2 regions of the Zhurongbacter thermophilus genome follow, and region 1 is predicted to be linked to the other one. Evidence: riboswitches for the same ligand, from Rfam matches in the RefSeq annotation. Region 1 holds a riboswitch; the other holds the start of a gene.
The links. Region 1 has a riboswitch for cobalamin ahead of GM182_RS05040 (ABC transporter substrate-binding protein). Riboswitches for the same ligand answer to the same signal wherever they lie in the genome.
Positions count from the first base shown of each region.

Region 2: another riboswitch for cobalamin. It lies ahead of sucC (ADP-forming succinate--CoA ligase subunit beta); the one in region 1 lies ahead of GM182_RS05040 (ABC transporter substrate-binding protein).

Region 1 covers NZ_CP046447.1:1,006,280-1,021,513, forward strand. Annotated here, with positions in the region: gene rpsR (30S ribosomal protein S18) at 32-259, opposite strand; gene GM182_RS04960 (single-stranded DNA-binding protein) at 280-822, opposite strand; gene rpsF (30S ribosomal protein S6) at 834-1,187, opposite strand; tRNA gene GM182_RS04970 (tRNA-Ala) at 1,253-1,327, opposite strand; tRNA gene GM182_RS04975 (tRNA-Cys) at 1,342-1,418, opposite strand; tRNA gene GM182_RS04980 (tRNA-Gly) at 1,436-1,510, opposite strand; gene GM182_RS04985 (ion transporter) at 1,596-2,336, opposite strand; tRNA gene GM182_RS04990 (tRNA-Asp) at 2,403-2,479, opposite strand; RNA gene rnpB (RNase P RNA component class A) at 2,514-2,872, opposite strand; gene rsfS (ribosome silencing factor) at 2,890-3,237, opposite strand; gene nadD (nicotinate (nicotinamide) nucleotide adenylyltransferase) at 3,243-3,809, opposite strand; gene obgE (GTPase ObgE) at 3,796-5,085, opposite strand; gene rpmA (50S ribosomal protein L27) at 5,092-5,376, opposite strand; gene GM182_RS05020 (ribosomal-processing cysteine protease Prp) at 5,370-5,705, opposite strand; gene rplU (50S ribosomal protein L21) at 5,708-6,022, opposite strand; gene GM182_RS05030 (ABC transporter ATP-binding protein) at 6,096-6,842, opposite strand; gene GM182_RS05035 (FecCD family ABC transporter permease) at 6,839-7,834, opposite strand; gene GM182_RS05040 (ABC transporter substrate-binding protein) at 7,831-9,036, opposite strand; cobalamin riboswitch at 9,093-9,267, opposite strand; gene trmB (tRNA (guanosine(46)-N7)-methyltransferase TrmB) at 9,280-10,266, opposite strand; gene GM182_RS05050 (rhomboid family intramembrane serine protease) at 10,294-10,998, opposite strand; gene GM182_RS05055 (SDH family Clp fold serine proteinase) at 10,998-11,849, opposite strand; gene GM182_RS05060 (molybdopterin molybdotransferase MoeA) at 11,933-13,162, shown strand; gene GM182_RS05065 (substrate-binding domain-containing protein) at 13,159-15,021, shown strand; gene moaA (GTP 3',8-cyclase MoaA) at 15,022-15,234, shown strand, end outside.
Region 2 covers NZ_CP046447.1:547,888-563,121, reverse strand. Annotated here, with positions in the region: gene GM182_RS02550 (PD-(D/E)XK nuclease family protein) at 1-1,081, shown strand, start outside; gene GM182_RS02545 (PDZ domain-containing protein) at 1,119-1,808, shown strand; gene GM182_RS02540 (DUF362 domain-containing protein) at 1,794-2,723, opposite strand; gene GM182_RS02535 (small multi-drug export protein) at 2,821-3,189, shown strand; gene GM182_RS02530 (hypothetical protein) at 3,133-3,378, opposite strand; gene GM182_RS02525 (metallophosphoesterase) at 3,434-4,042, shown strand; gene GM182_RS02520 (hypothetical protein) at 4,044-5,036, shown strand; gene GM182_RS02515 (AAA family ATPase) at 4,984-6,141, opposite strand; gene GM182_RS02510 (Nif3-like dinuclear metal center hexameric protein) at 6,145-6,885, opposite strand; gene GM182_RS02505 (glycoside hydrolase family 57 protein) at 6,891-8,528, opposite strand; gene GM182_RS02500 (alpha-amylase/4-alpha-glucanotransferase domain-containing protein) at 8,525-10,483, opposite strand; gene GM182_RS02495 (1,4-alpha-glucan branching protein domain-containing protein) at 10,488-12,071, opposite strand; cobalamin riboswitch at 12,178-12,349, shown strand; gene sucC (ADP-forming succinate--CoA ligase subunit beta) at 12,383-13,522, shown strand; gene sucD (succinate--CoA ligase subunit alpha) at 13,522-14,394, shown strand; gene GM182_RS02480 (DMT family transporter) at 14,391-15,234, shown strand, end outside.

The sequences.
Region 1 (15,234 bases):
ATATCAGTTTTTTTGTTTTTATTTTACACTATTACACAATGAGGTATGGCAGAAGAGCCATCTCTCTGGCACGCTTAATAGCGCGAGAAAGACTCCTCTGATGGAAAGCACAAACACCAGTTACTCTTCTGGGAATGATCTTACCTCTATCGTTTAGATACTTCTTCAGTCTACCCACATCCTTATAATCTATCTCTCTTATACCCTCCATGCAGAATGGGCATGTTTTCATCTTTCTTCTTTTTCTTCTATATGCCATATAAATCCCTCCTTTCTTTCTTATGGAAGAACATCTGGATCAAACGAGTCATCGTCAAATGAATCATCGGGAAAATCTGGAATATCATCATCAAATGAATCAACCTCTTTGCGAGGTGATACTGACTCCTCAAATGAATCCAGAGCATCGATGTCCTTATCTATATCACCAAGCTCTTTGATGATATCTTCTTCCTCTTCTATCACTTCTGGTCTAGCAGCATTACCAGATGTTGAAAGAATCTGAACACTATCGGCTGCTACTTCTATACTCTTACGGCGTATACCACTACGGTCTTCATAGGAATCCACCCTCAGCTCACCAACAACAGACACGAGTGTTCCTTTTTGGAATACCCCACTGGCAATGAGCTTTTCAAGACCGTCAGCCCTTCCTCCCCATACAGCAATGGGAATAAAATAGGCATCTACATCGTCATTTTGCCTCTTAAAAGATTTTTTCACAGCAATACGAAAAGTCAATTTCTTGGTAGTACCCACATATCTGATATCGGGCTGACTGGCTACCCTACCAACAAGAACCACTGTGTTGTTGGCATTCATAACGCTCCACCTTACTCCGCAGACTCTTCTGTAGTCTCAGCAGAAGGAACAAGCTTATCTTTATACTTCTTTTCCAGTTTCTCTTTTCTCAGAAGCATAAAGCGGAGAATATCCTCATTAATCTTAAGAAGATGTTTGAACTCCTCAAGGTTTTCTGGTGGAAGTGCAAACAGAAAAACAGTGTAATAGCCCTCTTTAAATTTCTCCACTGGATAAGCAAGCTTACGCTTACCCCACTCATCAACTGGCTCAACAAGTTCTCCACCAAACTCTTTAATTCTCTCAAGTACCCAATCGTTAATCTCTTTGTACCTACCCTCTTCTACGGGCTTGACCAAAATCATAAGCTCATAAATACGTCTCACTCAACATACCTCCCTTCGGACGAGTTTTTTTCTTCCTCGGCTTCGCCCTGCGGCGAAGCAGGGAATGGTGGAGATGACGGGAGTCGAACCCGCGACCTCCTGCTTGCGAAGCAGGCGCTCTCCCACTGAGCTACATCCCCACACCATAACAAAATGGAGGCGGCGGCGGGATTCGAACCCGCGAATAAGGGATTTGCAGTCCCCCGCCTTTGTCCACTTGGCTACGCCGCCTCACTAAACCTTGCCCATGGAGCGGGTGACGGGATTCGAACCCGCGGCCCTCAGCTTGGGAAGCTGATGCTCTACCCCTGAGCTACACCCGCTCCATACCATGTTTCAGTATAAATAACATACTGCTTTAATAGGATACCACAGAGATATATTGTTGTCAACGGGAGGGTTTTCCCTCTACTGGGAAACTAAATCTTCCTCATTTTTCTTTCGAAGTTCTTCTATAAAACCAGATGCGAGAATACCAGCAGGTAAACCGAAGAGACCAATACCCAATATAGCCAAAATAGAACCAACAATCTTACCCAATGCCGTCTGCGGATAAACATCTCCATAACCTACAGTAGAAAGTGTTACTATCCCCCACCACATAGCTTCAGGAATACTATGAAAAGTTTCCGGTTCTATGTAATACATGAGACTGGCAACGATGATAAGGAGTATACCTATAGCAATCATTGATGAAACAAGCTCATCCATAGTTTTCTTAAGTACCCTTACAATAAGAGACATAGCCCTAAAATATCTTTCAAGTTTTAAGATACGCAATATACGAAAAATTCGCAGAATCCTCAAAATACGCAAATCGACAGACAAAAGGGGTAAATAAAACGGAAGAATAGAAAGCAGATCAACAATAACAAGAGGTTTTAAAGCATACCTTATACGGCCCCATATGTGGTGAGAGTAATCTGGATGCACAGTACACGACCACAAACGGAGGATATATTCCGCAGTAAAAACAAAAACAGAAAATGTCTCAAATGAGTCAAAGAACATACGATAGCTATAGTAAATGGAATCAACAGTACTAATAATAACAGCTATAACATTTGTAATAATAAGAACGGCAAAGAACTTATCTACCGGCTCGTCAGTACTTATTTCTAAGTAGTAAAATATTTTCTCTTTGCTCACAACCATCACCACCCAACCGGAAATGGAACATGAGCAAGCAAAGTTTAAGAGGTTCAAAAATAAAAGTGGCGGGGACGACGGGATTTGAACCCGCGATCTCCGGCTTGACAGGCCGGCGTGTTAGGCCCCTACACCACGTCCCCACCTATATATCGCACATATATTATACACAAAAAAGGTCCCAGTGAGAAGTAAGCCGGGTTCTGTACCTTCCCATAGGGAAGGTGGTGCTCATGTATCTGGGCTATCCTTTACAGGATAGCTCATGCAGCCTACCCGGGGGCATTGGTCGGGCCAACCTGCCCCCATATTTGGCCTTGCTCCGGACAGGGTTTACCATGCCTTCTTCCTCGCGGAAGAAGCGGTGGGCTCTTACCCCACCTTTTCACCCTTACCCCACCACAAGGGTGAGGCGGTATATTTTCTGTGGCACTTTCCCTCGGCTCGCGCCGGCCGGGTGTTACCCGGTGTCCTGCCCTGTGGAGCCCGGACTTTCCTCAGCAGGTTATACCTGCTGCGAGCACCTTTCTCACTGGGACCTCTTATATATACCTTACTCAGACTGTTTATATTCAGCCAGCCTAAGCATCTTATCCCAAAACTCTTCAAGTTTATAGTACTCTCTTGCCTCCGGAGTAAAGATGTGTACAATAATAGGTCCTATATCTATAAGCTTCCAAGATGTGGGGTCTCCCTCAGAGTGATATTCAATGTCCCTAACATCAAGCCAATCTTCAAGTTCAGAGATTAATGCATCGGCATGTATAGGAGAATTAGCGCTGCAGACAACAAAGTAATCGGCAATATTAGTAGCCGGTGCTACATGCATGATATTAATATCCTCTGCCTTCTTGTCATCAAGAACTTTGACAACATTGTCAAGAAGCTCCTTTAGTTCCAAAACATTCACCTCCTGTATAAGTTATGTTTATGTATATAGTCTATAACAGTATCGGGCAAAAGCCCCTTTAATGGAAGTCCCATTAGTAACTTTCTTCTAATATCGGTAGAAGATATTCCAATATAACATGGCATCGTTATAGTAAATGCCTTTACAATAGACAGAAGGTCTCTTCTAATAGGCACACAGAGTCTCGGAACAATCATAAAGCGCATATCCCTAACAATGTCATCAAAGTGATACCATGACAGAATAGTGTTAAAGCTATCGCTACCCAGAAGGTACCAATCCCTATCAGTGGCGTGGCGGTGCCATGTATTAATAGCATACCGTTCGTCTCTCTCCCAATCGGCCACAGAAAATCCTTCTATACCTTCAATAGCAAGCTTTACCATTTCAAATCGGTGACTGTAGGAAACTTCAACAGACTTATGTGGGGGATCAGCCGTTGGAACAAAAACCACCTCATCGACAAGACCTGTAGATAGGGCTATATATGCCATTTCAATATGCCCCATATGAATAGGATCAAATCTACCTCCCAATATAGCCCTGCGTTTAGAAGAGGTCAAAGGCTTTACCCTCCAACCAAATGGTATCTCCTTCTTTAGCACCTCGTTTGCGAAGTTCCTGCTCTATTCTCAGTTTCTTGAGCCAGTGCATAACATAGTTGAAGCTAGCTGTGTTGTTGAGGTCATATGACATGAGATATCTAATAATAGGCCCTGTAACCTTCCATTCACCTTCACCAATTTTCTCAATCTCATAAGTGTAAAAGGGAACAGGTGGTAGCTTGATAAGCTCGTATTCCTCAGGCTTCTTACCATAATGTTTAAATACATGTCCCTCAACCTTAGAACGAATCAGTCTTCTCAAGTCATCAAGACCTTCGCCTGTGACAGCTGATACAAAAACAACATCTTCATCTTTAAAACCATGCTTTCTCGCTATATCCAGAAGCCTTTCTTTGGCATTTTCGTCGTATGCTAATACATCCATCTTATTAAACGCAAGTATAGACGGTCTTTTTACAAGTTCGGGGTTATATTCTTCAAGTTCTTTTTTGACAATCTCCAATGCCTCCTCTGGAGGTGTATCGAAGCCAGAGGCATCTATAACATATGTTAACAGTCCTGTACGCTCAATGTGCTTAAGAAATTCAAGTCCCAAACCTTTACCCTCATGGGCATCCTCAATAATACCGGGCATATCGGCAATCACCACAGACCTGCCATCTCCAAGGTCCATAATACCAAGCACCGGGGCAAGGGTTGTAAAAGGATAGTCGGCTATCTTAGGATGAGCCGCAGTTAGGCGCGATATTAGCGTAGATTTACCGGCATTGGGAAGACCCACGAGGCCAACATCGGCGACGAGCTTCAATTCCAAAATAAGATCTCTCTCTTCACCGGGATAACCTTTCTCTGCAAACTTAGGAGCTCTCCGCGTAGGGGTGGCAAAGTGAACATTACCCCTACCTCCTTTGCCACCACGGGCAACAAGGAGTCTCAGCCCCGGTCGGTTAAGGTCAGCTAGAACCTCTCCCGTGTCTGCATCTTTTACAATAGTACCCACAGGCACTTTAATGATAATGTCCTTACCTTTCTTTCCATAAAGCTTTTTACTTCTACCAGGTTGGCCGTCCTCGGCCTCAAATTCATCTTCATAGTGAAAATCAAGGAGAGTTAGCAAAGAAGGGTCGGTTTCTAGGTAAACCGACCCTCCATCTCCGCCGTCTCCACCATCAGGACCACCACGGGGAACAAACTTTTCCCTTCTGAAGGTAGCCGCCCCGTCGCCGCCCTTTCCACCTTTTACATGTATCTGTGCCTGATCTGCAAACCTCATATCCTATTAGTCAGCTAGAGGAATAACATCTACATACTTGCGACCACGTCTACGGGTAAACTTTACAATGCCATCAACTGCTGCATGAAGTGTATAATCAGAACCAAGATACGTATTCTTGCCGGGATAGAAACGTGTGCCTCTCTGTCTAACGATAATATTGCCAGCTCTAACAATCTGTCCATCGTGTCTCTTCACACCAAGATACTTAGGATTGGAGTCACGACCGTTTTTGGTGGAAGAACCACCTTTATGGTGAGCGAACAATTGAAGATTCCACTTAATTACCATTTCACCCTTACCTCCTTCCTAAATCTCACATAGGGTCTGTACTGCAGAGATATACCCTCTGCAGCCTCAATAAGCCCCTTAATAATTGTCTTCTCTACAGCATCAAGCTGTAAATCTTTTACATAGAGCCTAAAAAAACCTTCTTCTAATTCTATTTCTACTCGCTTAGACCTATAAATATTCACGAGTGTATTAGCAACATACTGTGCCAGTGTTGAATACGCGGCACATACAATGTCCTTGCCCGTACCAGCCATACCAGCATGACCCTTAAATGTTATTTCTCTAATATGGCCATTTCTGTCTGTTAGGACAAGGACCTCTATCAAGATTATTCAGCTCCCAAAGATGTAATCTTTATCAGAGTGTATCTAGGTTTGATATTCTTGCGCTTTCTGTAGTTGCTTTTTGCACGATACTTAAATACCCTAATCTTCTTACCTCTAAACTGCTTCAATACATCAAAATCAACTTTAACAGATGGCAGATAAGGATCACCCATATATACCTGACCATTGTCATCTTTGTAAAAGAGCACCTTAATGTCATTCTTCAAATCGTCCTTCTCCCACCAGCCAGGAACGACAACAGGCTTACCCTCTTTTATCTTAAACTGTTTGCCAGCCATTTCCACTATTGCGTACATACTCGCCCTTCCTCCTTTCACCTATCTCACAGTGTATACATCGCCTGCTATTTTACCAGAAAAGTATAACATATCAAAGCCCAAAGACACCTATATACTCAGTAAAAGGTATACCAAATACCTTCTCAAACGCCGATTGTAAAAACATATCTGTCTTACCCGTGTATATTATTTTACCATCTTTTATACCTACTGCAAAGTGGCTCACAGCCTTCACAAATTCTATATCGTGGGAGGTAAAAATAACTTGATGTTTTTCACTAAGAAGACGAATAATATCCACAAGCATATATCGATGATACGGGTCAAGAAATGATGTAGGCTCATCAAGAAGAATAACCTTGGGGCTTTGAAGCATAACCATCGCTGTTAAAACAAGCTGTCTCTCTCCTGAAGACAGAGTAGAAAACAATCTATCCTTAAGGTGGGTAATACCTAACGTATTCATTACATCGTAGGCCTGTCGAATGATATTTCGAGGGTACCCACCTATAGGTTTCATATATCTGTACATACCGGCCATAATAACATCTATTACTGGAACAGACGCAGCATATGCCCTATCGGGAAAAAGCACACCGACAAGAGAGGCTCTTTCTTTGGCCGACAGGCGATGAATATTTTTTCCATCAATAAGCACTTTTCCAGTATGAGGTCTATAAATGCCAACAATTGTCTTTAACAAGGTTGTTTTTCCAGAACCATTTGGCCCCACAATGGCAAGAGGATACATATCACCCTCAAGATTTAAGGAAATATCGTGAAGCACCTGCTTATCTTTTTTGTATCCAAATGATACATTTTTCAGGATAAGACTCACAACCATTCACCACGCACAACAAGGTATAAGAAAAACACACCACCAACAACAGAGGTGAATACACCAATAGGGATCTCCATAGGGTACATAACACCTCTGCTTAAGAAATCCCCCACTACAAGTAAAATGGCACCTATCTCCATGGACAAAAGCAGTTTAGATAAGTGTTTGTCTCCTACCATTAAACGGGCAAGGTGTGGAGCCATGAGTCCAACAAAAGACACAATACCATAGAATGCAGCAACAAAGGCTGCAGCAAGGGATGCTAATACAAGATATATAAGTCTATAAACAAAGACATTAACACCTACACCATGTGCTACTTCATCACCTATAAGCATAATATCCAGAACCCTATGGGTCGATACAATAACTATGAAAACGAAGATAAGAACAATGCTTTGAAGCAATACCTTTTTTCCATCGGCCATGGCAAAGCTTCCCATAAGCCACGCCAAGATATTATGTAATGAATCATTCCACATAATAAGAACAAGTGTAATACCTGCAGATACCAATGATGAAATGACAACACCTGAAAGAACAATCTTTAACCGATTGCCCCTACCTAAGACATACGAAAATGCAAATGACAAGATAGCAAACACAAATGCATAAAGCCATACGGGACCAGAAAGATGAAAACGATAGGCTATCACGGCTCCTAAAGATGCACCGGCGGAAACACCAAGAAGATAAGGGTCAACAAGGGGATTCATGAGTGTAGTTTGATAGAGTGTTCCACCTATGGCAAGAAGCATACCAGAAATGGCAGCAGCAAATACCCTTTGAAGGCGAAATATAGCTATTTTATCGGTGATATTAAAGGAAGCACCAGATAACCATTTAATAAATACATCAATGGCAGCATACGGAGAGATATAAATAGCCTGCCCAGGCTTTATGCTACTATAAGAAACAGCCAGTAGCATGGTAAAAAGGAGGAGGACAAAGCCTCCTCCTATCAGTGCTATTTGCCTATAATTTTTCATGGTAGCAGGAGGTAGATTTCTCTATAATCTCCATTCCATACAACATCTTTAATACCCATGCAGTTTAAAACATCTCTTAGACGGATATATATACCCGTATTATCAGTCTTTACTTTGCATGTTTTACCCTTATAAACAACAAAATCAGAACCTATCTCTACTCCTAATATCTTTTCCGCACCATCTTTGGAAATATATGTGCGTCCTTCCTCGGCATTAAGATACACGGCGACAGCCCCGTTATCATCTCCCAGCTCATGCTTGTAATACGCCTTGGCATAGACTCTATCGTTAAGACCTATAGCAACAACTTCCTTGTTAAATGTTGTCGGTTGAACAATATGGGCCAGCTGAACAAGACCATAAACAATGCGAGGTCCTGGTCTGAACACCCAATCATCATTGACATAATAGACATTTCCATTTTTTACGGCCTTTAGGTCTTTCCAAGGAAATTCATTAAGAAATGCAGGTCTTCCTGCATATGCCATGGAATTTTTCGGCATGATGATAATATCTGGATCGTTCTGCAAAAGATATTCCGGGTTTACCATAGGCCAAGGGCTCTGAAGATCGGAAGCAATATTATTAACCTTGATATCCTCTAACATTTGACCAATAAATGTTGTCTTGTTTGTGGACATAATAGGGTTATACCATAACACAAAGAATACCTTTTTGTCCTGATGATTACCGGTGAATGCCCTAACGGCCCTTTCTATAGCTTCCACCTTAAATGCAACACCCTGAGCATTTCTGTATAGACCTGTTACAATACCTACCTTACGGATATCATTGGCTATATCTTTCAGAGAGTGAGGATCAAGCACCATCACAGGAAGCTGGGCAGCAAGCTTGTCAAACAGTTGTTTAGGGAAAGATTTAGCAGAGATAACAAGGTCAGGTCTAAGACTAATAATCTTCTCATAACTCGGTGTAGAAAAGCCACCTATGCTTGGTATTTTCTTCACCTCAGGCGGATAGTTATCAAAGTCTGTACGACCGACAACACGATCACCCGCGCCAATGGCAAACAAAATCTCAGTGATAGATGGAGCTGTAGACACAATACGCTTAGGGGTTTTGTAGAGTCTCACCACTCTACCTACATCATCAACAACCACTGCAGAGTACACATTGGTGATAAATAGAGAAGAAACAAGAAGCAAAGATAACAAGAAAATAGCCAGCTTTCTCTTCATAGCTAGCACCTCCTTTTAAAATTTGGTGGAGGTCCCCGGTTTACCCCCACGCGAGGCTTCCGCGGCATGGCAAGGCAGGTCTCCTGACTCAGGGCATACCCTTGTCGCCTTCCCGGGTTTCCCCAGTGGCATATTGACAAGGGCTTTTAACCCCTCACAGTTGCGGGGCAGTGCCGGATTTTCACCGGCTTCCCTATTAAGCCTCACGGCACCTTGCCATGGCTTGGTTATACAAAACATATATTAACCTAAATTGTGCCTAACAACAAATTTATCTCCAACAGTATCCTTAATATGTCTCATGAGACTCATAAGTGATTTGGTTCTAAATGGAGAAGACAGTGGGTCAAGCTTCATAAGAAATACATCTTCTCCCTCTTTGTCTTCTGGACGAATCCATATATAGAATGATTGGAAAAACCCCTTATCTATAGTGTAACTACGAAGCAATATTTCTCTATCTCTATAAAATACTTCTCTAACACCATAGCCTTTATCGGCAGCAGGTCTATAATTGAAACCTTCTAAAGACTTCATATCACCAAGAAGCTCTTTCCACGGCTTTTTTATTAGAGCATGTGGCATATAGTCAGCCCCCTTTATAAACAATCTTTCATAATCATCTGCATAATCCTTATCCTTGACAACTCTTACCAAGAATATATCTCTACCCTCTGCAAGCCATTTCTGTTCATACTTTGTCTGAACTCTACGGCTGGGATTTTTTTCTAGCTTTATAGAAAAAACACCAATTTTTTCAGCATTTTCCCGTGCTTCTTCAGCATACCAGTCAACATCTGTCATAAGTTCAAAATATCCCCCAACCTTTAGCACACGGGCAAGTACATGCCAAAAATCTTCCCTAACAACCCTTCGTTTGGCATGCTTTTTTTTAGGCCAAGGCACAGGAAAGTTCATATACACACCATCTACTGAGTTTGGTGCAAAAAATTCTGCAAGACCTAAAACACCATCAAAGAGGAGCATTTTCACATTATTTCTTTGCTCTCTTTGAAGCCGATATGCAGATTTTAGAAGTGATGTCATTGACACCTCAAATCCTACAATAAGAGCATTGGGGAAAGCTTTAGATAGTGTCAGCAAATATTCTCCCCTACCAAATCCCAACTCAACAAATAATGATGTAGCATCAGGCTTCATCATATGCCAAGGAATAGGCATGGGCATGTACTGAGGCTTTAGATACAGATGGTGTGGTGGAAAGTTCATAACATCCCCTCCTACAACTATCAAATGTTAGTAATAGTAGTAAATTCTATCAGAATAAAATTTATACCTAATAGGCCTATGATTTCTCACAACCAGACCTATCCACAAGCCTGCTACAAATCCTCCAACATGTGCCCAGTATGCAACAGGACTCATAACGTCTACAATACCACTAACAAGCTGAAGAAGTATCCAGTAGAAAAGATACCAATAAGCAGAAATATAAACAATAACAGGGAAAATACCAATAATCAACAGAGTTTCAATAGGCGATGCTGGGAAAAATATCATATAAGCCCCAAGCACACCAGAAATAGCAGCGGAACCGCCAATAAGAGGCATTGTGCTTGTGGGAAACACCAATGCATGCATTAACATACCAACTGCCGATGCAAAAAGGTAAAATAAAAGATATATATGATGTCCCATAACATCTTCTACATTATCCCCAAATACATATAAAAACCACATATTTCCAATAATGTGCATCCACCCACCATGAAGGAATGTTGAGATAAGTATCATTGATAATATTCCCCATATATCAAATACCTTCACCATATACCAAAATTTAGCAGGCACAAACGCGTGTGTTTGTATGAATGCCTGAAGGGCATCAGCAGGCATGGATAGTTCAAAGAAAAAAGCAAGAAAGGACACCAGTATTATGACATAAGTCATAACTGGTGCCCTGCGGGTGGGGTTAATATCCCTCAGCGGTAGCAGAAACATTATTTATTCCTCCAATCTCCTGTAGAATGGGGAATGTAACTAACACTGGGTCGACGGCTAGAAGGCTGAGGATAAAACTTCATCAGCATGTATACCTCAGTAGGTACATCGGTGCTAATCTTGATTCCATCTCCTCCATGCTGGGGTTTCAATATCTCGTTAAGAGTTTCCTTAAACAGTGGATAATCGTGAGTCCAAGTACCCTGAGAAAGGATGTCAGCTATTCTCTCTGCATCATCCTCCGTATAATGCTCGAGGAGCATTTCTTTGACAAACTCTTTGACCTGCTTTAAGGCTTTTCTTGACATATCAGCCTTAATCAGCGTGGCATCGTCTACTTTATCTGCCCCTTTCTCCTCTACTGCTTTGACAATAGATGCAGCAGGTTCAGTTCCAAGCTGAGGATCTACTGGACCCAAGACGGCATTTTCATCCATAATAATTTCATCTGCAGCAAGGGCTATTAGGGTTCCACCAGACATAGCATAGTGTGGAACAATAACCCTGGTAGGGGCCTTATGTCTCTTTAGGGCCTTAGCAATCTGCTCTGCAGCAAGCACAAGGCCTCCCGGGGTATGAATAATAAGGTCTATAGGAACATCATCGGGTGTAGAACGAATGGCGGAAAGTACAGCCTCGGAATCGTCAATATTGATGAAACGGGAAATAGGTAAACCAAAGAAGGAAATAGTCTCTTGTCGATGAATAAGGGTAATAACCCTACTCTTCCTTTTTTTCTCAAGTCTTGCCAACAGTATATTGCGCATATTCTGCAAATGCCACTGTTGCATAGCGGGCTCCATGAGCATAAAGATAAATAGAAGCCACCACAACATACTCATAAAATCCATTTTCATCACCTCCACAAGTATTCTATCTGTCTACTACCAGATTAATATCGTGATTTATAATTTAAGCGAGAGGAGGTGCTTGTATGGCATTTTTATATTTGGTTTCGCCTTCTGAAAGGCTAACCCCTGCTTATCATAGGTTTGCACGTATAAAAGAAACAGAAGACATTAGTATTTTCCAAGCCAAGGGCAGAGTACTAGCCAAAGATATTTACAGCTCAGAAAACATTCCACCATTACCCCGTTCCACAGTAGATGGATATGCTGTCAAATCAGAAGACACAATGGGGGCTTCACCTGAAACACCTGCAATGCTCCTTAAGATAGGAGAAATCCACATTAGTGAACTCCCCAAAGAGAAAATAGCACCAGGCCAGACGATGTACATTCCCACAGGTGGAATACTGCCTGAAGGGGCAGACGCAGTAGAAATGATTGAATACACTGAAGAAATACCACCATATGTAGAAATGTATCGCAGTGTAGCACCCGGTGAAAATACCGTACAACCGGGTGAGGATATAAAGGAAGGTATGCTTCTTATCTCTAAGGGAACAAAACTTCACGCCAGACACATAGGGCTTCTCGCGTATGCCGGTATTACAACAGTTACAGTGTATAGAAAACCCAAAATAGCCATCTTCTCAACAGGAGATGAGATTGTTCCACCAGATACCAAGCCCGGGCCTGGCAAAATGCGTGATGCCAACAGACCTATGCTCAAGTCCTTGTTTGCAGATATGGGAGAAATCCTCAATGTCTCCCCGACCATTATTCCCGACGAACGAGAAGCAATGGAAAAAGCCTTAAAAGAAGCTTTGGAGACAGCCGACATTGTCATGCTATCGGGTGGTTCTTCGGCCGGCACAAGAGACCTTGTTGTTTCTGTCATAGAAAGTATGTCTAAAAGTGAAATACTGTTTCATGGTCTGCGTATTAGTCCCGGGAAACCTACCATAGTGGCTGTTGCTGGCGGAAAACCGATATTGGGACTTCCCGGGCACCCTGCCTCATGCTTTGTATCGGCCAAACTCATAGGTACAAACATTGTAGAATATATATCAGGCAGCGATAGACAAACACCCTTTGTCTTTATACGAGGGGTTATGAAAACAGAGGTTTACAGCAAACCCGGTATAGAAGAATATCTCAGGGTAAAATTAGATTTCTCAACATCACCACCTACTGTTGAACCAATGATTACCCAATCAGGAATAACATATACGCTTGCAATGGCAGATGGTCTTGCAAGAATACCACCAGAAAAAGAAGGGCTATCTGCTGGTGAGGAAGTTGAGGTGATGTTACTGTGAAAAAATTTCATAATACGACCCCATGGGATAATGTGCTATCTCTTGTAGAAAACACGTTAAAGTCTATGCTTAAGCCCCAAATAGAAGAAATACCAGTAAAAGAGGCTATTGGTAGAGTATCTGCACGAGAAGTATGGGCAAAGCGTAACGTACCTCACTTCCTTGCAGCTGCAGTGGATGGCTATGCTGTGAAAAGTGACAGATTTAAAGAGGCACATACGGCAAACCCCATAAGGGTTGCCAAAGATAGTGTCCGGTATGTCAATACAGGAGATCCTGTCTACTTTCCCGAAGAAGATGCCGTATATATGCAAGAAGATGTTTTAGAAGATGGAGAGTTCTTAGTATTCCACAAGAGTATATCTGTCGGCAAGGGAATTCGCTTCCTTGGGGAAGATGTCATCAAAAACGATCTTATTGTGTGGAGAAACACATATCTTCTCCCAGAGCACATAGCCCTTATGAGAGCAGCTGGTGTAAAGACAGTAGAAGTCTACAAACCTATAAGCGTCACTATCATACCCACGGGTGAGGAAATGAAGGCCCCAGAAGGGGATCTCAAAGAGGGAGATTTACCAGAGACAAGTAGTCTCATGGTAGCCCAGTATGTTGAAAGGTTTGGAGGAACAGTATCCAAGATATACTCCCCTGTTCCCAATGATATAGATAAGCTATCTCAGGCACTAAAAGATGGTTTGCAAAATGCAGATATCGTATTATTTATTGGTGGCTCTTCAAGGGGAAAACATGACCTTATAGCTCCACTGATAGAAAATATGGGCACTCTACTTGTTCACGGCATACGTATAAGACCATCAAAACCCACAATAATAGGTATAGTAGAAAACAAACCTGTTATAGGACTGCCAGGATATCCAACAGCTACATACTATATACTTCAACATATAGTGAAACCTTTAATAGAAGTATTTATGCCCAAAGACAAAGAAATACCTCATCAAACTGAAAAGGCAACTCTCAGCGTGCATGTGCCATCACCTGGCGGTGTAGCAGAACTACTCCGTATTGTCGTAGGCAAAGCTCACGATGAAAAAAACCATGCTATTACACTAGGTAGTGGCTCCAGTAAGCTATTTCCCATTACCATGGCCAATGCACATTTGTTTATACCAGAGGGCAGTGAAGGATATAAAGCAGGTGAAGAAGTTGAGATTATTAAGGTCAAAGGTGGACATCCTCTTCTGGCAATGGCAAGTGATGATATGGCATTTAAATTGCTTCTATCTCTGCTAAGGGAGAAAAACATACTCGTATCCTACGCCAAAAAAGGTTCACTTGGCTCTATTGGAGCATTTAATAAAGGACAGGTGTACTTGGCAGGTGCCCATCTGCTTGATCCACAAACGGGTCAGTACAATAAACCCTTTATAAAGAAACCTGCCAAACTTATACTGATGGCAAAGCGAGAGCAAGGATTTATTGTCCAAAAAGGCAATCCGAAAAATATATCGTCCTTTGAAGATATACGGCGAATAAAATTTGTAAACAGAGAAAAAGGTTCGGGCACACGTATGTTACTTGATTATCTTCTGGCGAAATATGGTATTTCGCCCAGCGAGATTGATGGCTACATGCTTGAACGATTCTCGCACTTACAAGTAGCCATGACCGTTGCCATAGGTATGGCAGATGCAGGACTTGGAATAAAAGCAGCTGCCGATGCTCTCGACCTTGACTTTGTACCTGTGCATACTGAGGAGTATCATATAATCATACCCGAAGGTGATGAAGCACTTGCCCAAAATATCATAGACGTGCTAAGAAGCACAAAATGGCAGGCCAAAGTGCAAGAAATTGGTGGCTATGATGTGTCTGCCAGTGGAAAGGTGGTTAAATAAATGGTAGACCCTTTAGGAAGAAAAATAGAGTATATTCGCATATCGGTTATAGACCACTGTAATTTTATGTGCAAATACTGCACAACAGGCACTCATGGATTTGAAAAGGTACCTAAAGAAGACATACTTTCGTTTGAAGACATTGCCCGCATAGCAGAAGCTGGTAAACACTTAGGTATTAACAAGATAAGACTAACAGGCGGAGAGCCTCTT
Region 2 (15,234 bases), 460 kb from region 1:
TGTAACAACACTAACAAAAGGATGTCCCTTGTACATTAAGCTGTCGGAAATGTATCCTATAAACTCTTCTTCTATAGAAGCATCATTCGGTACATGGGTTCACGGGGCCATAGCCGAAGGAACAAAAGCCATACTAAATAAAACTCCTATACAAATCGATGGTTTGCTCATGTTTTCTGCAGAAAGCCAGCATGACCCTCTAATAAAACAAATGATAGGCGATAAAGCATTGCTATCAGAGGCATTTCGTATGGTCCAAAACGCCCTTGAATATATAACCAATATTGATATACCCGATAATGTACCAATACTTATAGAGGAAAAACTTGAGGTATTCATAAGAGAAATACCAACCATCATTGTCGGTATATTAGACTTTGGATACGGTAACACCATCATAGATTGGAAAACAGGCTCATTTAGTGCCGAAGAACACCACATACAGCTAAAGATATATGCATATATGGCATACACTCTTGGCATTATGAATCCTCCTATAGAAGTTAGAGATGTATATTTGGGTGGAGATAAACCCAAGGTAGTAAAAAGTCAGATAACAGAAAAAGAACTCACACAAACGCATGACTTTATAGTAAAACTTCTTAAAGCAAGCAAGGATAACCCTCAACCTCATCCTTCCGACGCTTGTGGGCTATGTGAATATAAATTCCGATGCCCGCTATATTTTAGGTTATCTAAAGAAGCAAATATTATGAGTAAAATCAAAAACATCTCACAAAGACTTGACCACGCATACCAGTATAGAAAACTAGGCATGGAGCTGAAATCTCTTGCAAACAAGCTCGATGCTATGGCCAACAAGCTCATCGACAAGCATGCAGAATTACGCAAAACAATCACACACACATCTGCACCCAACAGCATCATAGAAGAAAAAGTATGGGCTAGTGGCATTATCCCGCTTATTGACAATTTATCAGAAAAAGAAAAGCATCAACTGCTCATAGCCCTCCTAAGAGATACTGCAACAATAAAAACTGAAATCTTACCTTCCAGTATTAAAGAGAAACTCAATATACTGAAAGACATCGACAGAAAGAAAATTCGCAAATTCATGTAAAACCTTGTAAAATATATTCAGAAAGGAGGGCTGTAGCATGAGTCCATGGTATGACATTATTAAAAGTGGTGACCCAGTATTTGTATCCTACACATCTGACAAGTGGCATGGTGCCTTTATGGGTAAAGCGGATATAATAGATGTCTACAATATTACCCTCACCCCAGAAATAGGAGAAGCATTTATTAAAACAGGCTTTGATTGCGATGTGATTGTGACATCAGTAAACAATGAAAAAAGTTTTTATCTAACTGGTATAGTCTCTTTACACGAGAACGGCATTGCTAAGATTAGTATCAAGACAACCCCAGTAGAACTCACGCAACATCCTCCTGAACTTCACCGTTTCATGCTCCCCGGTAAGTTAACAATTCTAGACAGTGAAGAAACGTTCGATATTGCTGTGAGATCTATAGGTATCAACGGAGCTATAGGTATAATTCCCGAAAACCCTTCAAGATTGGGAAAACATAAAGAGCAGGAGATTATGATGTTCATGGAAGTACCTGTAGAACAAGGTATCTTTCAATCTTTATTAAGAGGCAAGATAGAACATGTCATTAAATATCGTCACATGAAAAATTGGAGCGAGTTATACATCTCATTTATGTTAAGTGAGATGACCACAACATCTGTCCAGCAGATAGCGGCCACATACAATAAACCTATCAAGGTAGACCTAACTCCTAAAAAGGGAGGTATACTTGGAAGGCTACTGGGCGGTTAACCTGCCCAGTAGCTCCTGATATGCGCTGTCAAGCCACCTCTTCATAAGTGAATATTCCCTATGAGGTTTAAAAGATGTTTTTACCTTCTCTATATCTTCACCAAGGAATTCCACATTTCTAAAATAGATATCACCTATTCCCATCTTATAAAGGGCATATAGATAACCTATCTCTGTTGGTGCAAAGCCCATAGCATAAGTGATAGCACTATCAAGTTCCACAATATCATGAGAGGCAAACACCGTCCCCCAATTCTTCGCCGTCCCATAAACAGGTCCATCGCCTTCCATAGCAACTGTCCCATCGACAATAGCCAAATCTGCCCTTTTTCTCTTTGCCAACATGGCAATATTAATATTGATAATGCCATATCCCTGATGCACCTTTCCTTTATTTCGACCTTTAGGTATAGCCATGGCAATATTTTTCAGTGCCAACGTAACAATAACAGTATCATGGGTTTTAGGTGGCCCTATCGAAACAAGATATGGAGCATTGACAAGATAACCATTGAGATATATTGTCTGAATACTTCTATCCCACTTAAAAATCTCAAATGGTATCTGTGGATTCTTTTTCTCACTTAGTTCTTCAATAGCAACAAGCTCCACCCATGAATATCCCTTCAGAACTTCCTTATAACCAAAATTTTCTAGCGCTTCTACCGTTCTACCAACTGATGATTCTTCGGCAACAGCAATACTTCGTACACCTAGTTCCCTTAAATGGTCAACTACAGCCTTAACGGCAACAGGATGAGTGCATGCAAGGGGATACCTAACATCGACAAAGTTAGGCTTGATAACAACTATATCTTTGGGAATATTAGGCTCTACCCTGCTATGGAGAAGGCTCAAAGACTGCCTAACAGCTCTGTATCTATCATTATCTTTAACAATTGCTATGTATTTCACCTCGGTCCTCCTTTATACTATTAATACTATGGATATTAGACATATTATAGCAGTGTTCATAACCAGCATGACGCCGGTGCTGGAACTAAGAGGCGGCATGATATTAGCTTGGAGCCTAAAACTTCCATGGTTCTTATCATTTACAATATGCGTAATAGGCTCTACGATACTTGGTGTGTTCACATTTTTCTTAGGAGAACTTCTCATAAAAATTTTGAGGTATATGATACCTTCGTACATTGAAAAAGTAGAAAAAAAGAAAGAGGAATTTATTAGAAACTACGAAAAATGGGGTTATATTGCACTCACCCTATTTGTAGGTATACCACTGCCGGGCACCGGTGCTTTTACCGGTGCCCTTATAGCTGGACTATTGGAATTAGAAACAATAAAAACTATTCTCTCACTTCTACTCGGAAATGTCCTCGCCGCTCTCCTCCTCAGTCTCTTCTTCCTCATAAGGTAATTCCTCTTCCTCTTTCTCAATCTCTTCAAGAAGTTTTTCCCAATCTTCCTCATCCCATGCAGGATCAGCGAGATATATAACAGGTTCTTTACCAGTAATAAATGCCACTACTAGAAGACCTATAAACATCCAACCTACCAGCGCTGCTATACCGTTAACAAAGCCAAACATCTTCTTGATATAACGCATCAACAATCACCTCCGCATATTTCTTACTATAATAATACCATAGGGAGGTAATGGAATGCTAAAAACACTAAAGAAAAAAATACTTGGAATTCCAAGCATACCTGAACATGCTAAAGGTGGAATCCTACATATCAGCGATACCCCAAGACCTATATACAGGTGGCTTAAATATCTTATCAATACTGTTCAACCCTCATATATTATTCACACAGGAGACATAGCCGACGATATAAAATTAGAAAACGCTCCAATGAGACTGAGAAATATATACAGAGAAGCGGTAAGAGAATTTCGCAATATCTTATCAGACTACTTAGAAAGCACTTATATAGTTGTAGGCAATCATGACGATAAGGAAATACTTTCCTCTATCTTGTCTTTGGCACATATCGTCAATGAACCGTATAAAGTCATATTAAATGATATATCTTTTCTTCTAGCCCATAAACCTCCCACATGTCCCGAAGATGTAGAGTTCATACTATTCGGGCATCAACCGACAGAAAATCTTTTAGAATTGAGTAGATGCCTCAATGGGATACATAATATACACATCATCAGCAAGGATAAACAAGTGTTTTATGTTCCCTATCCCAAGGGAACTAACAAATATAGAAAATTAAGATGGGGTGATGGAAGTGATTTTATTCACAGAGGGCCCTGATATGTTATTTATCAGGGCAGAAAACACGGAAGAGATGGCGAAACAACTAAACAATTTCAATCTAGCTGAATATTTTTCACCGCAGCAAGCATTCTCAGAAGCATCGAGAACCAATACCATTGTCTTTGTTACAGAAGCCAACAAAGCCAAAACACGCATTGAGGATGCTATACACACATTTGTTGCACCATGGGGCAGTGATATAACGATAACAAACCTCTTCAATAACGGTATCTTGAATGATGCTACCCGCATCGATTTAGGACCGGGTATCATTTTTCTCAAAGCTATTAGCAACAAGCATATCACAGCATTAAAAGATAAGCTTATGAACGAACTTTACTCCCATAAATTCATGTTTGTAAAAGGAGTAGAAGTTGGTGAGGTCCAAGATACCATTGTATATGTAACAACAGAAAGTCTCTCACGTCCTGTAAGTATTAAGTTAGATGAAGAGGTTATTCTTGTACACAGAGACAAATATCTTACCAGTACCTTTCTTGAAAAGAACATTGTAAAGATATTTATGGAGACAATATCAGAAGATACACTAAAAGAACTGGGGATTACAATTTACGATCACCACAACCTATATGACCTACAAAGACAAAGAATATACACGGTTATTACAGACCTAAGTCTTGGATTCATTGTAGGAGAACGGTTTACAACAGATAGTCCTCGTTTTCTCATGAAAATCATTGTATATCTCATTAAACTACTAACTCCTGAAGATATACAGAAAATCAAGTGGTACATGATGGGACTAGAATTCTTAGAAAATGGTGAGAGAATATGTGATATCGATGTACTACACAAAGGGAAAAAGATATCATGGAGAGACCTTGATGGTATAGATCACACAGGAAGAAAAGAACACATAGCCTTACAAGCCAGAGAGGAACTTTTAGCACTCCTTTCCGAAGAAGCACGACTACAGCTTAGTCGTCTTGATGAGGAGATTGCCCAGAAGATTCGTGCTCTTTCCGAATAATTTTTAGCCTCTCTCTCATTTTCTTCTCATAACCGGCCTTGTATACAACAAGGTCGGTTTTTTCTATTCCATAAGGCATATACCTCTGACTAACCCAGCCACCATAGGCATGAGGATATTTATAACCACTACCCCTTCTATTGATAAGATGGGATGGGACTTCTACAGTCCTATATTTTTCAAGTACTTCACGGGTATTCTTAATAATTTCTAAAGTGGCATTTGATTTTGGTGCCGTTGCCAGATATACCGCTGCCTGTACTAAGAAAAACAGGGCTTCCGGCATGCCAACATGCTCTACAGCATACATGGCACTGGTGGCAATCTGAAGTGCTCTCGGATCGGCATTGCCAATATCTTCGGAGGCTAGTATTACCAGTCTTCTGGCAACATATTCAGGGGATCCCCCACCTTCTATAAAACGCATAAGGTAGTAAACCCCCGCATCAGGATCACTCCCCCTGATACTTTTTATCATGGCAGAAATAACATCATAAAACTCGTCCTTGTCAGATACACCACCAGCAAGAGTATCATCAAGCATACCCGTGTTATGCCACAACATTATAAGATTCTGCAGCCTTCTTATGTCTCCATCGGCAGAACGAATAAGAATTCTGGCAACATCATCAGGAACATCGATATCCATTTTTTCTTTGAGCATATCAAGAAGTTCCCTCATCTCTGAAAATGACAGAGGTTTAAACTCAATGAGTACAGAACGAGACCTAAGCGGAGGAATAAGCATTTTCCACGGATTTTCCCACGATGCACCTATGAGAACAAGTCTACCTTCCTGTATTGGTATGAGTAAGCTGTGTTGAGCTGTGCGGTTGAGTCTGGAAATCTCATCTATAAACAACAAAACGTTACCAAATCTGAGAATCTTGTCAAGCTCAGACTTCGAAAACCGACTACCATCCATCTGAAAATATAAGGCGCCACTCTCCTTGGCAAGAAGAGTGGCAGCCGTTGTCTTTCCAACACCAACAGGACCATATAGTATGATTGAACGAATACCACTATTGAATGCTCCCTTTAGTAGTTTAACGGCCTTTTTATTGCCAATAAACTCGCTCCAATCTTTTGGTTGAAACTCTTTCATATATTACATAGCCCTCTCATATATATCTACAAACTGGGACTTTATTCCAAACTGCTTTTCAATATGTTTGGAAAGCAGTATTGGTCCACCTGTTTCACTTTTATAATGACCATAAAACAGTACATTTATACCATATCTACGAAAATCTCGCCACTGGGGATATGAAATCTCACCAGTAATATATGTATCCACACCAAGATCAAGCAGCGTTCCTAAGAATGAACCTCCAGCACCTGAAATAACTCCCAGTCTTCGTACATTACCATCTCCAAATTCCCATACATCTTTTGGCATACCCAAAACCTTTTCCAGTTTTGCTACAATATCGGCTACTGTTATATCCACATCAACATAAAAGCCAACATCCATAGGTTGCCATCTATCAGGTTCAACACCCAGAGCCCCAAGTATATAAGCGTTATTACCTACTTCTGGGTGAGCATCAAGAGGTAAATGATAAGACAAAAGTGCCACATCACGCTTCATGAGATACGCCATATCATCGTAAACCTCATCGGTAATGGTATAAGGTTTTCCCCACCACAAACCATGATGAACAATAATGACATTGGCATTTTCATTTTTAGCAACATCAACAAGAGATCTTTCATAATCGGTGGCTGTAATAACCCCCTTGATCTCCCAATCTCGCTTACCTATATTGATACCGTTAAATGTAAAATCTTCGAACTCCGATGCTTTAAGATATTCGTTGAGGTATTTCTCTAACTCTCCTACTGTCATGTTTATCACACCCTATCATATATTGATATATCCAGAAATTCTGGTGGTTCAGCAAGCATATACCTATAGACAGACTTTAGATAAGATCTAAAGAGGGCATCATAATCTCTCTCCTCTTCAGCATGGTGAGGCTCTCCATACCACCAGAACCAATCAGAACCCTCAGCAGCCATAAGATAGAAATGGGCTTTATCTGTATCACCCCAACCACGCTTGAGCATCCATTCAAAGTCTCTTCTAACCCACGACAAGTAATCCCAAGCCATATTCTTCATGGGATCACCTATCCATGTGTGGAATGTGGCAAATATCCAAGAACCACTGTATATTCTATCGATCTCTTCAGGTCTCATATCACTTTCTTTCATAAATGCCCCCGGGGTAATGGTCTCTATCCAATTTTCCCTACTAAGCATATCAAAGAGTGCCTTTCTAAATTTACGACCATTCTCAGGATAATGCTCCCAACAGTTTTCACCGTCAAGTGCAACAGTAATGATAAAGTCACCATCTTCTTTTTCAAGACGAGAATAAATGTTGTACAGTTTTTCCATAAAATCTTTAGCTGCTGCATCTCCATCTTCCCATCTGGGATATTCAAATCCTATGAGGTCCGACAGTACTCTATCTCTGAAGAACACATAAATAGACCTACCACCAGATATTAGCTTGTATGGCCTATAAAGCATCTTCGGATGATCTACAACACCTGCAGAATCTCTTCTAAAGGGGGGCATATGAAGAGTCTTTGCCAAAATCTCTTCATCTGTAACAACCCACCTAACACCTTCTTCAGCAAGAATAGACAGTGTACGGGTAGAAACGGCTTGTTCAGAGGGCCACATACCTTCAGGAATTTTACCCCATGTTTCCTTGGTTAACGACTGGGCATTCTGAACATGCCATCGTGCATCCTCAGGATAAGAGAATCTAAACAGTGGCAAGCGAGAAAATGGTAGTGTCGTACGTGCTTTATAGTTATCAATTAGTAAAGGGAGTATCGGGTGGAAGAAAGGAGAATATATAATTTCTATCTTACCTTCTTCCCATAACTGCTTATGTATAGGTACAACCTTTTTCATAATATCAAAGATAATATCAATAAGCTTATCAATGTCTTCATCTGTATATTCTCTACCCTTATCAACAAGAGCTTTTAGCTCAGGATTTTCCTCCCATGTATCAGGGTCTATCCATGCTATATGGAAAAGCACAGCCAAATCCCTAAACTCCTGCAAAGACCATTCACGAAGAGCTGTGTCCTCACCTCTGTCCACAATGTAGTTCCACAATTCGCTGTATCTAGGAAGAAGTGGAAATATTCTATCTTTATTGACACGGAAGAAGTTCTTTACCATAAATCTCCTGTCTCCCCAACTCCAACCTGAAGACTTTCTACGTAAAACCTCAAGCCACTCATCAACAATACCATCTTCTGTATACTCCTTCATCTGAAGAAGTAGTGATGGCACAAAGTTTATAGTCATGCGCAAATTGTCGTATCGGGATATATCCCTTGCCAAAGTGTAGTAATCTTTTGTGGCATGGAGTCGTGTCCACGGTACGATAAACAAATCTCTCTCTGGATCACGATAATATGGCTGATGATGATGCCAAACAAACGCTAGATATAACTTTTTCATATTTCAGTCACCCCCCACTTTATGCTGCCAGTCTTTATTTTTATAACGAAAACCGTTCCCTGATACACCTTTTCAAATCCGGCTTCAGAGTTGGAAACAGTAAAGATAGGATAAGATCCTATGATTTCACCATCTGTCATAAATATATGTTTGATACCTAAGAATGGCACCTCAACAAATATTGATGATTTGTGAATATCTAAAACAGAAGAAACAGGATGGGACAGCCCATCAATGTTTACAGTAATAGAAGGATCGTAAAATGCTATCGGAACAAGCACTGTTATATTTTCTGACATATCGTAAGACACATCTACGCCATCTTCAAGAATACGAATATATTTACGACCTATTACAGAAGAAAATACCGCACCAATATCGGATATATGCCACCTATTATAAGTATAGGGAAGCTCGTTCACTTCTCCCCTGAAGAAAGCATTTGGTTCATAATTACCTACAAAATCAAGAAATGCCATGTAGTGCCATTTATCATACACAAGGTATTTGGCAAGGTCTTTTTCCTTGGCCAGAACAACTTCATGGATTGTCTTCGTACCGTCAAGCTCATCGGGGGATACCGCCTCATAAACTTTATCATGATATGCCTCTTTATATCTACTCATAACATTGATAAGATTTTCTGCCTTTGCATAGAAATCAAGCTCTATAAGAGCACCATGTTCTGTATCTACGACGGCAAAGAGTTCTGGTCTACGAACAATAACTTCCGGATATCCATCGCTGTCAAAATCCTTTTCTATTACTTCTATACGTTTACTGTCTCCTAATGCCTCCATCTCTGCCTTAATAAGGTTTTCATATATTGCCCTTCTAAGATGAGGTAAATACAACCCCCCAAATACTCCGTGCCAGTATGCACAGTTCGTTTGCCCTCTGTATAGATACATCTTGGCCGACTCTTTTCTCTCGGCATCATCGGTAGAAGAAACAACCTTGCTCGCTTCTAACATACGCGATTTCATAAGGTTAGATTCGTAATACTTTGAGAAAAACATGCGCCAGTGACCACCACGAAGATATGCCTTGATATCTTGTCTTTCTTTGATAAGGGCCTCAAATTCTTTAGACATATCCGGTGGTAACACCCATTCGGTCATCTCTATGTAAGAGGCCGTTGGCATATACACCTTACCTTTAGGTCTAAAGTGGTCCACAGCCTTCTCAAAGGTTATCATATGGAACCAATCCTCTTCCATAAGACGAGTGAGCATTTCAAAGAATCTGTGGAGCCATCCTTCTTCATACACATGCTTATATGTACCTGGCCAAACGCCAAATTTCTCACCGTCATCGGCCATTACCAATATGACATCTTCATCTCTGTCTGCAAACGAGCGAAAATAGTGTTCTATATTCTCCACTGTATGGAACGGAATCATATACCTAAGAATTTGAAGATCAGGGAAAGCCATAACAACTTTCCCACTATCCTCAGTGGCATAAAACCATGTGAGGTCTTCTTCTTTTAGACCTGCGTACAGAAAGTGAACATCATCAAGAACAACATATTTATAGCCAGCTCCGGCAATAAATTTCGGAAGATATGGTTCCCATACCCTTTCAGGCACCCATACCCCAACAGGATTATAGTTTAATATCTCTTTCATCTTTTTCTTCATGAGCAACAATTGGCCCATCTTATCTTCATCGGGAATAATGGGAAGGATAGGCTCATAGTAAGCTCCTCCCATAATCTCTACTCTACCTTCAGATGCAAGTTTTCTATACTCCTCAATATAATCAATATGTTTCGCCAAAAGCCAATCCACAAGTGGACCAGAATGATGTATAGATATTTTTATCTCCGGATACTGCTTCAGCACCTCTAAAAATGGTTTATATGCATGATCATATGCCCACTGAAAAACATGGTCAAAGTTACCTGTGGGTTGATGGTTGTGTATGCCAAGTATAAAATATACGTTTCCCACAGGGCTACACCTCCAAATATAGATTTTCGTCTATCTCTTCAAAAAGGCTATCTTCGTCTTCCCACATGGCCAGAGTATCTTCGTCAATCTCTGCTTTACCCAGAAGAACATTTGCTAGTGTATCGGTCCTTTCCTTATGAAGCATAAATCTATCTTTGGCATAATGAACGGCTCCTCCCGTGGTAATAAGAAACTGCCAATCACTGGCCTGTAGAATAAGAAGCTCTCTTAACATCTGTCTAATTATTCTCTTATCTTTTTTACCTTCCATAAGGGCCTTTTTCACCAATATTTCACTTTCATAAAGGGGTTTCCACATCCATGCCACCTTATCGTTATTCCAAACCCAGAATGTCCCCATGTAACCCCAGGAATTTCTGGGTAGATACACACGAGCCCCAACTTCGCTTCTTTCCAAGTAATCTGAAGGTGAGACCACATCTATACCACTAGAAACCATAGACTTAATCATATGATAAAGAAATTTGGGTCCTTCAAACCACCAATGTCCAAAAAGCTCGGTATCAAAGGCTGTTAGAACATAGCCACCTGCACCATATTTCTTTTCATACTCCCAAAGTACATCTTCCACCTTTGAAACAAAATCTTTAGCATGGAGCCGAAGTTTTCCATCTGCCCACTCGGGATGATACACATCTTTATAGCCCAGATCAAAATTCTTATCCGTAATACGCCAGTATCTCAATCCCGTTTCACTGTCCCTTTTGTGAAATTCAAGATAATCACCATCACCAGGATATCCTATACCTGCAGACCATACCTGTTCAGACAGCCTTCCATGTCGCGGAAATGCAACAACAGAAGAATCGGCAAGGTAATAGGGTTGCATACTGAGATACTCTCCTTCAGGCACAGAAGGCATATAACCATTTTCTATAGCAATACGGTCTATTCTTAGTGCTCTATGGTCAATAATAGTAAATGCTACATTATGTTTCTCCAAAAAGTATTCTATTCCCGGTCTCTCAACAACCTTATCTCCTTGGATAGCATATTCTTTAGGCCTATAAGCACATTCAGGCATCCAAAATCCTTTAGGTCTTCTACCAACTCTATCTTGAAAACTCTGAACTCCTACACCAACCTGTAAATTAATAGAACCATCTGTCCCAAGCAGGGGAAGAAAACCATGGGTAGCAGCAGATGTGAATAACTCTATATGGCCTTTTTCTTCCAGCTCCCGAAATGCCCCAACAACATCTTTGTCTATATCAAGATAAAAATCTCTAAGCCTTGTAAAATGATCTAGCCAGAAACGAGCCAGTTCCCTATAGGGCATATCTCTAGTTTTAACATCACTTTCTGCCCTATCTATAAGATCCTCTATATAATCAAATGCCTCATTTTGAAGATAAGTATCTTCGAGCATTTCAGCAACAACAGGAGTTATATTAACAGCAACCTTATATGGAACATCTTCTTCAGAAAGTTTTTTAAATGTCATCAATAACGGAATATAAGAATCAAATATCGCTTCATAAAGCCACTCTTCCCCAAAAGGCCACTTGCCGGCCTTTTTTACCCACGGAAGATGGGTATGTAAAACAAGCATATAATAACCACCCATAGTCTCCCTCCTCCTTATATTACCTGTATATAGTAATTGTATATCTTCCTTATGTTATGAAGACATATAAAAGTTCTTGACCTACCCATTTATGCAATTTATAATGAATAAAGTATTTGCAGATGGTGATGTAAAAGGGAACGCGGTGAAAATCCGCGGCGGACTCGCCACCGTGACCGGGGACAAGGGCTTCAACATGCCACTGGGAGGTATCCTGGGAAGGCGAAGCCTAAGGACGATCCGGAAGCCGGGAAACCTGCCATCTGCAAGACAAATAACCCTCCTGAGCGAGGGTAAGGGAGGTGTAGTTTATGAAACTACATGAGTATCAAGGCATGGACCTCTTCTCTAAGTATGGTATTCCCCATCCACCTTATCATCTTGTCTCTTCTGTTGAAGAGCTCGTCTACATTAAAAACGCCCTAACATTCCCCGTCGTTGTCAAAGCACAAGTTCTTGTAGGAGGCAGAGGAAAGGCCGGTGGAGTTCTCTTTGCCAAGGACTTCGATGAACTGAAAAAAGTCGTTGACGAACTTCTCCACAAGAAAATCAAGGGCAAAGCTGTTAGGAAAGTGCTTATTGCCCCTAAGGTCAATGTGGAAAGGGAATACTACCTTGGTATCACCCTTGACAGAAGGGCAAAGGCACCAGTGGTTATTATTAGCGAAGCAGGCGGTGTAGACATTGAAGAGCTGGCTAAGACATCACCAGATAAGATTATTACATTCCATCCCTACACCACACTTGAGCTAATGCCCTTTGAGATCCGAGAAGTCGCCAAAAAACTGGGGTTTCCCAAAGAAGATATGCCAGCCCTGGCAGACATTGCCGCCAAACTTTACAGGCTATTTAGAGAAAAAGATGCCCTACTTGCTGAGATAAACCCATTGGCAAGAGTAGATGGTAAACTTATGGCTCTTGATTCCGTCGTTATCATAGATGACAATGCCCTATATAGGCATCCTGAGCTACCATCTGCCGAAGATGAAGAAAAGACACAGTTAGAAAAAGAGGCCGAAGAAGCAGGTATCGCATTTGTAGAACTTGATGGAGATATTGGCGTTGTTGGGTGTGGAGCTGGTATTGTTATGGCCAGTATGGACCTTATCACATACTTTGGCGGTAGGCCGGCATCCTTTATGGACCTTGGTGGTGGAGCGACCAAAGACAAGACGGTTAAAGCCCTAGAAATACTCAATAAGAAACAAGGTATAAGGTCTATATTCATGAACATCTTTGGTGGAATAACCAAATGTGATGAAATAGCCAAGGCCATTGTAGAGTTTCTAAAGAAGACTCCAGATGCCCCTCCTGTTGTCGTACGTCTTATAGGCACCAACGACGATATTGGTAGAAAAATACTTGCCGACAACGGCATTAAGGCGTACATGAACATGGAAAAAGCAGCCAAGAAAGCTGTGGAAATTGCCTATGAAAGGAGGGGACAATAATGGGAATTTTAGTAGATAAAAACACGACAGTGCTTGTTCAAGGTATTACTGGAAGATACGGCTCTTATCATACAAAGCTAATGCTCGATTATGGAACCAAGATTGTGGCAGGGGTTACTCCCGGTAAAGGTGGTCTTGAAGTACATGGGGTACCTGTCTATGATACTGTAGAGGAAGCTGTCAATAATCATGACATAGATGCCTCTATCATCTTTGTACCTGGTCCCTTTGTCAAAGATGCAGCACTGGAAGCTTTAAAAAATGGTATTAAGCTTGTCGTCATTATTACCGAACATGTCCCCGTGAATGATGCCTTACATATTATGGAAGTGGCAAGAAGACAATGTGCCACAGTCATTGGTCCCAACTGTCCCGGTATCATTAATCCCGGTGAAACAAAACTCGGTATCATGCCAGGCCATGTATTTAAAAAGGGAAAAGTGGGTATCCTATCTCGCAGCGGAACACTGATGTATGAAATATCATCGCTTATTAGTGATAGTGGACTTGGAGTATCAACAGCTGTTGGCTTAGGTGGAGACCCCATTATAGGAATGACAATGGTAGAAGCACTAAGACGATTTCAGTGCGATTCAGAAACAGAAGCCGTGGTCATACTAGGTGAAATTGGAGGAAGTAGCGAAATAGATGCAGCTCAGTATATCAAAAGTGAATTTACTAAGCCCGTTGTGGCATACTTTGCCGGTAGAACAGCACCTAAGGGTAAACGCATGGGACATGCCGGTGCCATAGTGTCTGGAGAAGCAGATACCATCGAGGCTAAAGAAAAAGCAATAAAAAATGCAGGAGGTCGTGTTGCCCATATACCCAGCGAAATACCATTAATACTTAAGGAGGTTCTCGAAAGATGAATAAAACCCTGATGGGGTATATATTTTTCATCATTACAGCAATTATATTTGGCTCTAACGAAGTTGCCTCCAAGATTGCCCTGACAGGTAGTGGCGTTGATGCCACTCATGTAAATCTTGCCAAATTTGGTATAGCAGCATTAATATTGCTTCCCTTCATGCTAAATAACTTCAAACAAGACAACTTAACTTTTAAAGATCATTTACACTTCGCCGAGTTAGGCATTCTTGTAAGCATATCACTCCTCGCATTAGTCGAATCAATATCTGTTTTAGGATCTGCGGCGTTGGCAAGCTTAATATTTTCTGCAAACCCTATCTTTACTGTCATCTTTGGACATACAATAGCCAAGGAAAAGGGAGGCAAATATCTATGGCATGCCGTTATTTTGGGTATTGTAGGTATAGCAACAATATCGGCTCATAAAATTATTGGGGTTAAACATGTAGACTGGTGGGGACTTACCCTAGTTCTATTTGCCGCAATTATATTCTCACTTTACTCCGTACTGTCAAAGATGAAAAATCATGAAGTTAGCAAATACACTAATATCTTTTTTACATTCGTGTGGGCAACAATAACCTATCTTATTGTGATGCTTCTAAGAAAAGAACCAATAATTGTACCGGCTATGTATACCAATACAAAAGTCTTGATTGCCCTTTTATGGATAGGTATTGTCATAACAGGCATAGGATACATACTATATTTTAAAGGCATGGAACTGGCCGGAGTTCATAGAAGCACCACAGTGTTTTTCTTGAAACCTGTAGTAGCAGGAACTCTTGCATGGCTTATTTTAGGAGAACATATTACATGGAATATGATACTTGGTACAG